DNA from 2 places in the Janthinobacterium algoris genome. Region 1 is predicted to be linked to the other one. Evidence: predicted binding sites of a transcription regulator. Region 1 holds the regulator's gene; the other holds the start of a gene.

Region 1 (7,472 bases):
AAAAACTCGTCTCACACTTGCTCAAATCGAATTGCCTGGTGACGGGTCAGCCGGACTGGGGCAGCGTGCAGATCGCGTATGCAGGACCACAGATCGATCAGGAAAGCCTGTTGCGCTACCTGATTGGTTTCCGCGAACACAATGAATTCCATGAGCAATGCGTGGAGCGCATCTTTGTCGATATCTTGCGCCAGTGCAAGCCGCAAAAACTGTCCGTGTATGCGCGCTATACGCGCCGCGGCGGACTCGATATCAATCCGTGGCGCAGCAACTACAGCACGGGCGCGATGCCGGCCAATCTGCGTAATGCGCGCCAGTAACACGGCGCAACACCTTGAAATCATGCCAACAGGAATGTTGGCGGTGTTTTAAAACAACGTTGCAGTAGTGCCCCAGTGCAGGTCAGAGACGCTGAAAAATCGGAAAATCGGCATTCGGCGGCGGAAAAACCGGCGCGCCGCGTGTTTTTAATCAAGAAATAGCCGATACACCCCGGTGTTGGTTTTTTGCCAAAATGATGGCGACATGGGCTGTAGCGCACACTGCGCCCACAGCGGGCGTATACTGTTGAGAATTGGCGTTACAGGCCGCAGAAACAGGCCTATAATTCGGCTCGCAAGCCCTCTGCGCATTGCACCATTTCATTGAGTGTCATGACTAATCTTAGCAAAATACTATCCCTCGAAAACGTCCTGCTGGACCTGGAAGTCTCCAGTAAAAAGCGCGCCTTCGAGCAAGCCGGCCTGATCTTCGAAAACAACTACGGCATCGCCCGCTCTACCGTTTCGGACAATCTGTTTGCCCGCGAACGCCTGGGCTCGACAGGCCTGGGGCATGGCGTGGCCGTACCGCACGGCCGCGTCAAGGGCAGCAAGACCTTGAAAGCGCCGCTGGGCGCCTTCGTGCGCCTGGCCGAGCCGATTCCCTTCGAGTCGCCCGATGGCAAGCCCGTCAATCTGCTGTTTTTCCTGCTGATTCCCGATCATGTCACCCAGCAACATCTGGAAATTTTGTCGGAAATTGCCGAAATGTTTTCCGACGATGCTTTCCGCACGGCGCTGGCCACGGATCCGGAACCGAAATCCGTGCATTCGCGCATCGTCAATTGGCAACCCAGTCTGCAAGCGGCGGGTTAAACTTCAGGTATTCCTCCACTCCTGAAGAAGACTGCCATGTTGCAAACGCCACTGACGATACAACGCCTGTACGACGATAATCGTGAAAGTCTGCAACTGGGCTGGTTCGCCGGCTTCCCCGGCGGCGAGCGCCTGATCTCGGGCGATGTCTCGTCGGCCGCCGACCAGGTGGGCCACTTGAACCTGATCCATCCAGGCCGTATCCAGGTCTTCGGCCACCAGGAAATCAATTACTACCAGCGCCTGAAGGTCAATACGCGCACCCACGTGATTGGCGAACTGATCGCTGGCGGCCCGCCCGCGCTGATCATCGCGCAAGGGTTGGAAACCCCGCCCGACATCCTCGCCATCTGCGACGAGCAAAACATTCCCCTGTTCTCCACCCCGCTGCCGGCCGCGCAAGTGATCGACTTCCTGCGCGTCTACCTGTCGAAAAAGCTGGCGCAGCGCATCATCATGCATGGCGTGTTCATGGACGTGCTGGGCGTCGGCGTGCTGATCACGGGCGACTCTGGCCTGGGCAAGAGCGAGCTGGGCCTGGAACTGATTTCGCGCAGCCACGGCCTGGTGGCCGATGACGCCGTGGAATTCTCGCGCATCGCGCCGAACATGATCGAAGGCCGCTGCCCGCCCCTGCTGCAAAACCTGCTGGAAGTGCGGGGCCTGGGCTTGCTCGACATCAAGGCCATCTTTGGCGAAACGGCCGTGCGCCGCAAGATGCGCTTGAAACTGATCGTGCATCTGGTGCGCCGCAACGCGCTGGAAGAAGAAGTCGAGCGCCTGCCCTTCCTGTTCCCCACGGAAGACGTGCTCGGCTTGCCCGTGCGCAAGGTTGTCATCCCCGTCGCCGCCGGCCGCAACATCGCCGTGCTGCTGGAAGCGGCCGTGCGCAATACGATTTTGCAACTGCGCGGCATCGATACCTTGCAGGAGTTCATGGAGCGGCAGAGATTAGCTATGAGCGGTGACTAGTCTGCAGTGGAGTTCACCCTTGCAAGGGCGAACCGTTGCGCAGGCGGAGAGCAGCGCTCTCCGAAATCCCTGCGACACCAACGTTTGGCGATGAGTGGGGATTGAGAGCTCGGTAAGACACCAGCATTTGCTTAACCAACACTCCAGTCCAAATTGCAATAATTTGTAAAGATAGTTGCCTCGGGAGCGCAGCGCCGATCTTTATTGTATGATCGGCGTATGCATATCGTCCTTATCACCGGAATATCCGGCTCCGGTAAATCCGTCGCGCTCAATGTGCTGGAAGATACCGGCTATTATTGTGTCGACAATCTGCCACCGGCCTTGCTGCCCAGTTTGGTGCAAACGCTGCTCGACGAAGGGACGCCGCAACTGGCCGTCGCCGTCGATGCGCGCAGCGCCGAGTCGCTGACCAGCCTGCCACACAATGTGGCGCTGCTGCGCGACCAAGGGCACGACGTCAAGGTCATGTTTTTGACGGCGACCACGCATTCCCTGGTGGCGCGTTTCTCCGAAACGCGGCGCAGCCATCCCTTGTCGCACGAATTGCGCCCAAATCAGAATCCGGCCAGCCGCCGCACCCTGATCGAATGCATCTCGGAAGAGCGCGAACGCCTGTCTGCCATTGAACAGCTGGGCCATGTGATCGACACCTCGGAACTGAGCGCCAACAAATTGCGCGCCTGGATCAAGGATATCGTCGCCGCCGAACGCGCCCCGCTGACCCTGTTCTTTGAATCGTTCGCCTTCAAGCTGGGCGTGCCGCTGGACGCCGATTTCGTCTTCGACGTGCGGGCCTTGCCGAATCCCTATTACGACTTGGCGCTGCGCCCGCTCGACGGACGCGACGCGCCCGTGATCGCCTTCCTCGACGCGCAACCGAGCGCGCTGGAACTGCTGGCCGACATCCGCGCCTTCATCGAGAAATGGTTGCCGTCATTCAAGTCCGATAACCGCAGCTACCTGACGGTGGCCCTGGGTTGCACGGGCGGCCAGCACCGCTCCGTGTACATGGCGGAACGGCTGGCGCAATACTTCGGCCCCAACGAGCGCGTGGTTCTGCGCCACCGCGAGCGCTCTTAATTAATTCAGACGGTAAAGCGGATGTGCGGCGGCCGGCCAGACGGGAGCGAAGAAACGCGCCACCATGGCCGCATCGACCTCGTCCAGGCTGGATGGATTCCAGCGGGGCGCATTGTCCTTGTCGACCACCAGCGCGCGCACGCCCTCGATCACTTCGCCATGCTCGAAATTGTGGCGTACCACCGTGCGCTCCATGCGCAGGCAATCGGCCAGACCCAGGTGGGCGCCCCGCTGCAGCAATTCCAGGGTCACCGACATCATCAGCGGCGAACGCAGACGCATGGCCGCCAAGGCCTTGCTGGCGAACACGCTGTCATCCTGCGCCAGCGAAGCCATGATGGCGGCAACAGAAGGGGCGCCGAAATGGCGGTCCAGCGCCGCGCGCGCCGCGGCCAAGACAGAAGCGCCCGCCTCGGCCTGGAACGGTGCCGCCAGCGCCTTGATGGCCACCGGCAAGGCCTCACCCGGCGTCGATTCGAACAGGTCCAACAGCGCCCCCATGTGCGCCTCAGGCAGGTACACATCGGCCAGGCCCGTGTACAGGGCATCGGCCGCGTTGATCGTCAAACCCGTCAAGCCCAGGTACAGGCCCAGCTGGCCCGCCAGGCGGGAAAGAAAATAGCTGCCGCCCACGTCCGGGAACAAGCCAATATTGACTTCCGGCATGGCCATGCGCGTGCGGCCCGTGACGATGCGCAGGCGGTTGCCTGGCCCGGCTTGCGCCACGCCCATGCCGCCGCCCATCACCACGCCATCCAGCACGGCGATATACGGTTTCGGATAGAAATGAATTAAATGATTTAAGGCATATTCTTCCGTAAAGAAATCTTCCAGTTGGGCACTGCCGCCTTGCGGCGTGGCCAGGCCCGCATCGTAAAAGAAACGGATGTCGCCGCCGGCGCACAGGGCTTTTTCACTACTGGAACGGATCACGACGGCGTCCACCTGCGGATCGTAGCGCCAGGCCAGCAAAGCCGCGCTCAGCGCGCGCACCATGTCCAGCGACAAGGAATTCAAGGCTTTCGGGCGGTCGAGCACGATGTGGCCCGTGCGGTTGCGAATGGAGGTCTGGACGAAGTCGCTCATGGCAAAATGAAAAAAAGTGAGAACGGGAACATTCTAGCGCTTGCGAGGGGAATATTGCGTTTGACAGGTCCGGGCGCAAAAAAGGGCGCAATGTGCGCCCTTAGTTGATCACAACCGGTTCAAAGTCGCAGGCCGTAGAACACGTGGGAAAACCGTAGCGAGCGGATGTGAGTTGTGGCTGAGAAGCGGAGCTGTGCATATGCACAGTAAGCATCGGAGGCCGCAAATCGCGACGCGCAGTAGGTTTTTTGGTGTTCTTAGGCGGCGGCGAATTCTTCGTCCGAGTTGTCTGGCAGATGCTTGATCGCCTCTTTACCGTGCCCTTGCACTTTGGTTTTGTACTTCATCACTTGCCTGTCCAACTTGTCGATCAGGGTATCAATCGCGGCATACAGGTCTTGCCCCAGGCTTTCCACGTAGACGGTCTTGCCACTCAGACGCAGGTTGACTTCAGCCTTTTGACGTTTTTCTTTCTCTTTGAGGTTATCCACGGTCAGAATCACGGCAATATCGATGACTTGATCGAAATGACGTTTCACGCGTTCCAGCTTCGTTTGTACGTATTCACGGATGGCTGGTGTGACTTCGAGATGATGTCCGCTGATGGTGAGATTCATACACACTCCTAAAGATGATCGGGTTCGTGCGGTCCATCGACTCCGGCCCGCAGAGGAACCGAAAAAAACTTACAAACACTTACGCAGGCTCACTGGCGGAATTTTCAACGCTTCCCGGTATTTGGCAACAGTACGTCGCGCAATCACCATGCCTTGTTCCCCCAGCATGTCCGCAATCTTACTGTCGGATAAAGGATTTTTAGGGTCTTCTGCTCCTGTCAGTTGCACGATCAATGCCCGTATCGCCGTCGATGACGCTTCGCCCCCCGCTTCGGTGGCGACGTGGCTACCAAAGAAATATTTCAACTCAAACATGCCATGCGGGGTCAGCATGTACTTTTGAGTTGTTACCCGCGAGATAGTACTCTCGTGTAAACCCAGTGTATCAGCTATTTCACGGAGCACAAGGGGGCGCATGGCAACGGCCCCATGCGAGAAAAAGTTCTTTTGTCTTTCTACTATCGCCTGCGCCACGCGCAAGATCGTGTCAAAGCGCTGGCGCATATTCTTGATCAGCCACTTGGCTTCCTGCAACTGTGCGCCCATGGCGCCCTCACCTTTGCCCTGCTTGAGCAAGTTGGCGTACATGGCGTTGACGCGCAGGCGCGGCATGACGTCGTTGTTCAGGGTGACTTGCCAGCCATTGCGCGCGCGCTTGACGACGACGTCGGGCACCACGTAATCGGACACATCTGAGGCGAAGACGGCACCCGGATGCGGATTGCACTGGCGAATCACGGTCTGCGCTTCGCGCAAGTCTTCCTCGTCGCAATCGAGGGCTTTTTTCAGCTTGTTGAAATCGCGCTGGGCAAACCAGGCCAGGTGCTTTTCCACGATGACGAGGGCCATGCGCCGCGTCACCATGGCGATATGCGGCAAACGCTTGATTTGCAAGGCAAGGCATTCGGACGCATTGCGCGCGCCCACGCCGGGCGGATCGAAACTTTGCAGCAGGGACAAGGCCGTGCGCAACTCGTCGGCGTCGATTTCCAGCTCTTGCGGCAGGCGTGCCAGGATGTCGTCGAGCGACTCTTCCAGGTAGCCATTGTCGTCGAGCGCGTCAATGATCAGCTCGACCAGCGCGCGGTCGCGCAATTCGAGCACCGTCACGCGCATCTGCTCCATCAAATGTTCGCGCAGGGTGCAGTGATGGGCTTCAAGTTGCGGGCGCGAATCTTCGTCGTCGGGCGCCTTGCCCCGGCTCGCCTCGCTCCAATCGCTGTCGCCGCCATCCGCTGCGGCCGGGCTGTCGCCAGCCTCGCCATCAAAGGTCTCCGCTTCGGCCGGCGCTGCAGGCGCCTCCTGGCTTGGCGGCTGGGGCGGTGCATCGGCCGGCGCGGCCGTGGAACTCAAGGCGCCATCGGACAGCAGGCGCAGCGAACGGTCGAGCGGATCGTCGAGGCGCTCGAGCAAGGGATTGTCCGTCAGTAATTGCTCTAGTTCCTGGTGCAATTCCAGGGTAGACAATTGCAACAGGCGTATCGATTGCTGCAACTGCGGCGTCAGTGCCAGGTGCTGCGAAGTGCGCAGCTGCAATGATTGTTTCATTGGCTCACATGCGGAAGTGTTCGCCCAGATAGACCCGGCGTACCGACTCGTTCGCGATGATGTCGTCGGGGCGTCCTGACGCCAGCACCGAGCCCTGGTTAATAATGTAGGCACGGTCGCAGATACCCAGCGTCTCGCGCACATTATGATCGGTGATGAGGACGCCGATATTGCGCTCCTTCAAGAAGCGCACGATACGCTGGATCTCGATCACGGCGATGGGGTCGACACCGGCGAACGGCTCGTCGAGCAGCACGAAACGCGGGTCGGTGGCCAGCGCGCGGGCGATTTCCACGCGGCGCCGCTCGCCGCCCGACAGGGACAGCGCCTGGTTCTCGCGCAACTTTTCAATCTGCAAGTCGGCCAGCAATTTATCCAGGCGCTCCTCGATCTCGGCCTTCTTCAGGGGACGGCCTTCGACGGTCTGGATTTCCAGCACGGCGCGGATATTGTCTTCCACCGTCAGCTTGCGAAACACGGATGCTTCCTGCGGCAGATACGACAGGCCCATCTGCGCGCGGCGGTGGATCGGCAGGCGGGAAATGTCCACGCCGCTGATATCGATGCTGCCGCCGTCCGACGGCACCAGGCCGACGATCATGTAGAACGAGGTGGTCTTGCCGGCGCCGTTCGGACCCAATAGCCCGACCACTTCGCCGCATTCGACTTGCAGCGAAACATCATGTACGACTTGCCGCTTGCCATAGGTTTTTTGCAGCCCGCGAACGATCAGGGTGCTGCCGCAACGAGTATTGTCCATTATTTCTTTCCTGGCGCAGGCGTGGCCGGCGCTTTCTCCGCCGCCGGTGCCTTGGTCTTCGGCTGGATCACCATGCGCACGCTGCCGCCATCCGCGGTACTGGTGCCGCTGTCGGAGTTTTCCATCGCAAACACTTCCTTGCGGCTGTCATATGAGATGAAGGCGCCATTGGCCACGTCAGTGACTTTTGTGCCTTCCAGGCGCGTCAGCTTGGCTTTGGAAAACAGTTTCACCACTTCCGTCTTGTTGTCGTATTCCACGCGCTCCGCT
Region 2 (7,472 bases), on a different contig from region 1:
AAATGCCCTGCGGCGCGCCATCGACAACGAGGAATTCGTGCTGTTTTTCCAGCCCAAGGTGAATATCATCTCGGGACGCATCAGCGGCGCCGAGGCGCTGATACGCTGGCGCCGCCCCGGCCTCGGCATGGTTTCGCCGGCCCTGTTCATCCCCCTGCTGGAAGAAACGGGGCTGATCGTACGGGTCGGTAACTGGGTGCTTGACGAGGCCTGCAAGAAGATCAGCGAGTGGGGCGCCAGCAGCATCGGTCCCGTGCACCTGTCCGTGAATGTGTCGGGCATCCAGTTTTTCGTCGGCGGCTTGGAAGAAGAGGTGCTCAGGGCGATCAGCAAGTACGATATCGCGCCCGACCTGCTGGAACTGGAGCTGACGGAAAGCTCGCTGATGTCGAACGCCGAGGAAACCATCGCCGTGCTGCGCAACCTGAAGGCGCTGGGCATCCAGATTTCCATCGACGATTTCGGCACCGGCTATTCCAGCCTGGCCTATCTGAAGCGCTTCCCCATCGACAAGCTGAAGATCGACATCGCCTTCGTGCGCGAAGTGACCAGCAATCCGGATGACGCGGCCATCGTGCTGGCCATCATCAGCATGGCGCACAGCATGAAGCTGGAAGTGATCGCCGAAGGCGTGGAAAACGATGCGCAACTGGCCTACCTGCGGCGCCACGGCTGCGACGAGATGCAGGGCTATTATTTCAGCCGCCCCGTGCCGCAGGACGAATTCGAGCAGATGCTGATGAAAGGCAAGCAGCTGCAAGCGCCCCAGGAGGCCGATGGCGAAGAGCAGCAGACTTTGCTGATCGTCGACGACGATGTCTTCATGCTCGACGTACTCAGCGACTTCCTGGCGCAGGACGGCTACCGCATCCTCACGGCGCAGACGGCCGCCGAGGGTTTCGACATCCTGGCGCGCCACAAGGTGCAGGTGATTCTGTGCGACCAGTGCATGCCGCTCATGAGCGGCACCGAATTCATGGAGCGGGTCAAGCACCTGTGCCCCGACACCTTCCGCATCATGTTGTCCGCCTTTGCCGACCTGACCCCCATCATGGCGGCCATCAATCGTGGCGCCATCGACCGTTTCTATACCAAGCCGTGGAAAGGCGCCGTGCTGCGCGAGAATATCCGCGAAGGCTTCCGCCTGCACAAACTGCTGCATGGCCCGGTGAAAGTGGCGGCCTAGGTGCTTGCCACTGCGTGCGCCAGCGCACGTTTAGAAGCAGCTTTCTATCGAATTAGACTCCCGTCTCTAGTTTTGCTCTCTAGAATAAAAAGCATCCATGAAGTGGCATGGGCTTTCATATGACGGGAGCGGGCGATGGTGAAGAAATTGAAGGAGTTGACGGAAGACAAGGAATTGGCGAGCGCCGTGCGCTCGTCCGCGCAGCAGATCTGGCAAGCGGGCCTGGGTGCCTTCGCCAAGGCGCAGGAAGAGGGCGGGCGCGTGTTTTCCAAGCTGGTGAAGGAAGGCACGGAATTCCAGAAGCGCGCCGAAGACAAGGTGGCCGATGTCAGCGATAGCGTCGGCAAACTGGCCGATGGCGTGGGCAAGCAGGCCAGCGGTTCCTGGGACAAGCTCGAGCAAGTGTTTGAAGAGCGCGTCGCGCGCGCCCTGGCCACCATCGGCGTGCCGATGCAAAACGATATCGCCGCGCTGCACGCCAAGATCGATGCCTTGAGCGTGCAGGTGGCGACGCTGTCGGCCAAGGCCGCGCCGGCGCCCAAACCGAAGGCTGTGGCTAAGCCCGCCGTGAAGGCGGCGCCGAAAGCCGCGCCGAAAGCAGCCGTCGCCAGGTCACCGGCCAAGCCGGTAGCCAGGGCCGCGCCGCGCGCCGCAGCCAAGCCAGTGAGCAATTCAGCGAGCAAGCCAGTGAGCAAGCCTGCTGCGAGCGCGGCGGCGAAGAAAAAAGCGGCGCCGGCCTGAGTTGGTGCAGCATGCCTCCAGCCTGCTCGCGCAGGCTTTTTTTTTGCTTGCGTTTTTCGCCGGCGCCGTGGGGCCGAGTGTTTCATTACGGCTATCTTAGGTGGTATGCTTGCGGCAGAACACAGAGAGATTGCCCGCCATGCTACAAAAAGCACCACGCCGTACCCGCGAACGCATCCTGGAGTTGTCGCTGCGCCTGTTCAATGAGTTTGGTGAGCCGAATATCACGACGACCGTGATTGCGGAAGAGATGAACATTTCGCCGGGAAATCTGTATTACCACTTCCGTAACAAGGACGACATCGTCAATTCGATCTTCGTCCAGTTCGAGGCGGAAATCGAACGCATCCTGACCGTGCCTGACGGGCGCCGTTCGAATATCGAGGATGTCTGGCTGTATTTGCACCTGATGTTCGAACTGATCTGGCGCTACCGCTTTTTCTATCGCGACCTCAATGATTTGCTGTCGCGCAACCGCAAGCTGGAACTGCACTTCAAGCTGATCCTGGCGCACAAGATCAAGGTGGCCACGCAGCTGTGCGAAGATTTGCGCAGCGAACAGTCGCTCGAAGCGTCGGACATGGAAGTCGCTGCGATGGCGACGAATATGGTGGTCGTTGCCACCTACTGGCTGTCGTATGAATATGTGCGCAACCCGCGCAAGTACAGCGAGCAGCAATCGATGTCCGATGCGCTGGCGCGTGGCTGCTACCAGGTGCTGTCCCTGATCGGACCGTATTTACGCAATGAAACGCATTTGCTGTTTCGCAAACTGTCGGAAGAGTATGTGACCAAACTCAAGAATGACTGACGCGGCTGCTGGCGCCATGTCGTTAATTACAGGAGACATGTATGGCTTGGAAACAATTTCCCTATCCGGACGCGGCATATGTCTACACGCCGCACACTCTGGAGGCGGCCTGGGCGCGCCTGCATGCGGGCGATGTGGAGCCTTTGCCTACGCACTCTGCATTGGTGCAGGCCTGGCTGGCCTTCCATGCGGGCGACTTCGAGCGCGCCGCGAAGCTGGGTCTGGCCGTTGGCGTGCCCGGCTATGCGGTGGCGCACAAGGCGACCTGCATTTACGCCACGCACCTGGAAGTGAACGACAGCCAGAAACTCGACATGTACGAAGAAGTGGCGGAGCGCTGCGAGCGTCAGCAGAGCGAGCAGCCGGACAACCCGGCCGGCTACTACTGGCATGCCTACAGCCTGGGCCGCTACGCGCTGGGCACGTCCGTCGTCAAGGCACTGGCGCAGGGCATGGGCGCGCGCGTGCGCAACAGCCTGGACCGCACGATGACGGTGGCGCCCATGCATGCGGAAGCGCATATCGCGTTTGGGATTTATCATACGGAAATTATCGACAAGGTCGGCGCCATGATCGGCAGCCTGACCTACGGCGCCAACAAGGAAGACGGCTACCAGCATTTCAAGACGGCGCTGGCCCTGACGCCCTATTCGGCGCTGGCGCACAGCGAATATGCGCGCGCTTTGAACATGCTCGACGGAAAGAAAAAGCTGGCGGAAGCGCTGGCCCTGTATGAAAAGGCGGCCGACTGCGTGGCATTGGACGCCAAGGAACGCCTCGAGGTCGAGGCGGCGATCGATGAATTGAAAGGATAAGGATTACTGTGATCAAGGCTTTATGTGTGTACTGTGGCGCCAACGCGGGCGTCTCGCCGGACTATGCCGTGGCGGCGCGTGAATTGGCGCGTGTGCTGGTGGCAGAAAATATTTCACTGGTGTATGGCGGCGGCAAGGTTGGCCTGATGGGCGTGATCGCCGATGAAGTGCTGCGCCTGGGCGGCGAGGTAACGGGTGTGATCCCCACCCAGCTGGTCGAACGCGAAGTGGGCCACACGGGCTTGACGCGCCAGTTCATCGTGAAGGACATGCATGAGCGCAAGGCGATGATGGCCAGCCTGTCCGATGCCTTCATCGCCATGCCCGGCGGCTATGGCACCCTGGAAGAGTTGTTCGAGATGCTCACGTGGGCCCAGCTGGGCTTGCACGCCAAGCCCATCGGCTTGCTCAATGTGGACCGTTTTTATGATGGCTTGCTGGCCTTCGTGGAAAATGGCAGGGAGCAGGGCTTCATCCGCCCGCAGCACGCGGCTTTCCTGAACGCCGAAGCCGATCCTGCGGCGCTGGTGCAGCGCCTGAAGGAGTGCGCGCCCTAGCGTCGTCAATGCAATGTAATGCAATGCAATGCAATACAGCCATGCCCTGGAAAGTGCATGGCTTTTTTATTTCTGCACGGGAAAATTGATTAAGCTCAACAAATCAATTAATAAAAATATAGCTACAATATTTTTTATTTGGCATGTTTTTTTGAAAATGAAAATGCATTTTATGCATGAGTGTGGTCTACTGGCATTGTTCAAAAGTTAGGAATATCGGACACCGACGAGTGTTGTACAGACTCCCAAAAAAAGGTGCCGATCTGCTTCAAGTTGCCACAGCCACGCTACTTCATCATCTCGAAAGGATGCTATTTTGAAACCTATGACCCTCTTGCGGGCGACCGCTGTCGCCGCCCTTCTCGCCGCTGGCGGCGCCCACGCACAAACCACCACCATCGGCTTCGATGCGCTGGAACACCCCGGCATCTTCGGTTCCGTCTTCAACTCCTATTCCGAAGGCGGCTACGATTTCGACAGCAGCTTCTTGGGCCTGTTGAGTTCTGCGCATCAAAGCAATTTTGCCTATGCGGGTTCGGCGGGCCTTGGTGCCACATTCTTGTCGAGAACAACCATGAGCCGCACCGACGGCGCAGCCTTCTCGCTGAGCTCGATCAGCCTGGCGGACTTCGTGAGCTTGCCTGGCTCCTACGACGTGACGTTCATCGGCCGTCAGGTAGGCGGCGGCACGGTGACCCAGACCTTCAGTCTCGATGGCAGCCATACTTTCAGCGATTACACGTTTACGGGCTTCAACAATCTGTTGTCGGCATCGTGGAAGGAAGGCGCCTTGCACACCTTCCAGGTCGATAATATCGCCGCCAGTGTGAGCGCCGTGCCGGAACCGGCCACGTACGGCATGCTGCTGGGCGGACTGGGTCTGCTGGCCTTCCTGCGCCGCCGCAAGAACGCCGCCTGAACCTGAACTTGAGCAGGGTGCCGGCCACGCCGGCGCCTACGCGCCTACGCGCCTATGCGCATACGTATAAGCCGCCAGTGTTACCAGGTTGCTATGCTGACAGGCTGGCGCACGCAAACAGAGCCCCCGGTGCAACTGCTGGGGGCTTCTGTTAGGAGCGCATCACGACCACAGGCGCTGGCCCGACAGGTCGAGCTGCGTCAGGTACAGGCGCACGTCGAATTCGTACTGGTGGTATTGCGGTTCCATATACGTGCACAGCTTGTAGAACGCCTTGTCATGTTGCTTTTCTTTCACATGCGCCAGTTCGTGTACGGCGATCATGCGCAGGAATTCAAGCGGCACTTCCTTGAACATGGTGGCCACGCGGATTTCATGCTTGGCCTTGAGCTTGCCGCCTTGCACGCGCGAGATCGAGGTATGCAAGCCCAACGCATGCTGGATCACATGGATCTTGCTGTCGAATGCCACCTTGTTGATGGGCTCGGCATTGCGCAGGAATTCATTCTTCAAGTCTTGCACGTACTGGTACAGCGCTTTGTCGTTGCGCACATCGTGCGCGTTCGGGTAGCGTTTTAACAGGACTTCGCCCAGCTTGTCTTGCGCGATCAGTTGTTGCACTTGCGCTTGCGTTTGTTCGGAATAGGCGCTCAGGTATTTCAGGGATGGCTGCATGCGGGGGCGGGCGGGGTGGGGCGCGGAGGTGTCAGTAAGGCGAGAATGTACCATACCGCTGCGCCCCGCGCTGTGCCAACCCTTCACGGGGCCGCCTGCGCGCGCCCCGTGCCACCGTCAAGCGGCGCGCGCAGGTCAGCCTGGTCAGTCCTAGCCCTAGCCCTAGCCCCTGTCGTCCTCGTCCTCGTCCTTGCTGCCTTGCCGGCTCGCCCTGGCTTGCTGCTCGGCGCTGCCGCTGCGTGCCGTGCTACTGTTGCGGCTTTCATTGGCGCGCTGGGCCGATTGTCGGCTTTCGCCACCTTTTCTGCCGATTTCCGCCATGTGTTCGCGGTTGCGGCTGACGGCTTCACCACCTTTTTGCCCGGCCCGGCGTGCCTCTTCCGAGTCGAATTCATGCGCCGTGCCCTTTTGATGGGCTGCCTGACCGCCCTTGCTGGCAATTTCGCGTTGCTGCTCTTCGTTCATGGCGGCGAAACCGCGTTTGCTTGTGCCTTTGGCGTTGCCCGATTCGCTGGCTTTCTGGGTGTTGCCAGCGCCTTTGCCCTGCTCATTACTGTTAGCCATGTCGCTCTCCTTGCTGTCGAGTGGGAATCAGATGCTCAATGCGCCTGATCGGATTGCTTGCCGGTCTCGTGGCTGCGGCCTGCACCATCGTGGCGTCCCGTGGCGTGCATTTTTTCGATGATTTCACGCTGGCGCTGTGTGGCTTTTTCCGTTTCTTCGGCCGTCTTGCGTACCACTTCATCGGCGAAAGCCACGGCTGTACGGCTGGCTTCGGGCAGGTGGTTCTCTGCCGTGCGGTTCATCTCGACATGGGCGCTGGCGACGAGGTTGCCGAGTTGCTGCTGGTACTGGCGTAGCTTGTTGCTGCCCGGCTGCACCTGGGCAGCGGCCAGCGACATGAACTCGCCCGCGTCGCGCGCGCACAGCAGTTGCTGGCTGGCGCTGTTCCATTCCTGTAGCAGGTCTTGCGCCAGCCGCAGATGCAGCTCGCCCAATTGCTGCGTCGTATCGAACAGTTTGCGCGATAGTTCTGTGGCGAAATTGCACTGGGTCTCCAGGTGGGACTTCAGGGCGGGGCTGAGACTTTGGGGGATACTGTTGGTGAACATGTTCTACCTCAATGAAAATCTGGTCCGAGAAACACCCGGTGTACCGGATGCGACGTGTGCTGAAACAAGCAAAGAGATAGACGCCAGATGGCGTGCCAGGTTCCACGCCGGATGCCGGTTTGGCGCGAGAATGGCGCTTGGCAGGCGGGAAATCGCGATGACTTTGCGCCAGATCAAATGAACCGGAATCGGCTTGCCGTCGCTGGCAGCCATGCAGCTTGTGTGGAAAATGCCGGCTTACAGGCCCGGCCGTGCGACAATAGCCGGCTCGCGGCAGCGCAGCCGATGGCCGGCGCGCGTGGCTGAGCCGAGCATAGCCCACCTTTTTTTGCCTTATTCCGCGACCATGACGCATCCCGAATATATCCTGACCCTGTCTTGCCTGGACCAGCGCGGCATCGTGCACCGCGTGTCCGGCTTCCTGGCCGAACACGGCTGCAACATCCTCGATTCCGCCCAGTTCGGCGACCAGGAATCGCAGCTGTTCTTCATGCGTGTGCATTTCGCGCTGGAAGACGGCGCCGTCAGCGACGCCCAGCTGCGCAGCGACTTCGCCGACTTGTCGCAAGTCATGCAGCTCAATGGCCAATTCCATGGCCAATTGCACGATGCGCGCGTCAAGCCGCGCGTGATGCTGATGGTGTCGAAGATCGGCC

Evidence for each region. Region 1 encodes sigma-54, which starts transcription at its own class of promoters, with help from an activator protein. Its sites were predicted from a motif close to TGGCANGNAANCTGCTTT; they were not measured.
Region 2: the regulator sigma-54 is predicted to act here: its motif matches at 4,153-4,170, upstream of ACQ4W7_RS12630 (PEP-CTERM sorting domain-containing protein).

The regions. Positions count from the first base shown of each region.
Region 1 is NZ_JBNYXZ010000010.1:184,078-191,549, forward strand. Features, by position in the region: gene queF (NADPH-dependent 7-cyano-7-deazaguanine reductase QueF) at 1-320, shown strand, start outside; gene ACQ4W7_RS16740 (PTS sugar transporter subunit IIA) at 654-1,136, shown strand; gene hprK (HPr(Ser) kinase/phosphatase) at 1,173-2,108, shown strand; gene rapZ (RNase adapter RapZ) at 2,328-3,191, shown strand; gene ACQ4W7_RS16755 (enoyl-CoA hydratase/isomerase family protein) at 3,192-4,277, opposite strand; gene hpf (ribosome hibernation-promoting factor, HPF/YfiA family) at 4,535-4,894, opposite strand; gene ACQ4W7_RS16765 (RNA polymerase factor sigma-54) at 4,964-6,442, opposite strand; gene lptB (LPS export ABC transporter ATP-binding protein) at 6,447-7,202, opposite strand; gene lptA (lipopolysaccharide transport periplasmic protein LptA) at 7,202-7,472, opposite strand, start outside.
Region 2 is NZ_JBNYXZ010000007.1:147,567-155,038, forward strand. Features, by position in the region: gene ACQ4W7_RS12605 (EAL domain-containing protein) at 1-1,186, shown strand, start outside; gene ACQ4W7_RS12610 (phasin family protein) at 1,322-1,927, shown strand; gene ACQ4W7_RS12615 (TetR/AcrR family transcriptional regulator) at 2,067-2,738, shown strand; gene ACQ4W7_RS12620 (tetratricopeptide repeat protein) at 2,780-3,553, shown strand; gene ACQ4W7_RS12625 (LOG family protein) at 3,565-4,110, shown strand; gene ACQ4W7_RS12630 (PEP-CTERM sorting domain-containing protein) at 4,436-5,029, shown strand; gene ACQ4W7_RS12635 (YgjP-like metallopeptidase domain-containing protein) at 5,192-5,704, opposite strand; gene ACQ4W7_RS12640 (KGG domain-containing protein) at 5,867-6,268, opposite strand; gene ACQ4W7_RS12645 (phasin family protein) at 6,304-6,816, opposite strand; gene purU (formyltetrahydrofolate deformylase) at 7,163-7,472, shown strand, end outside.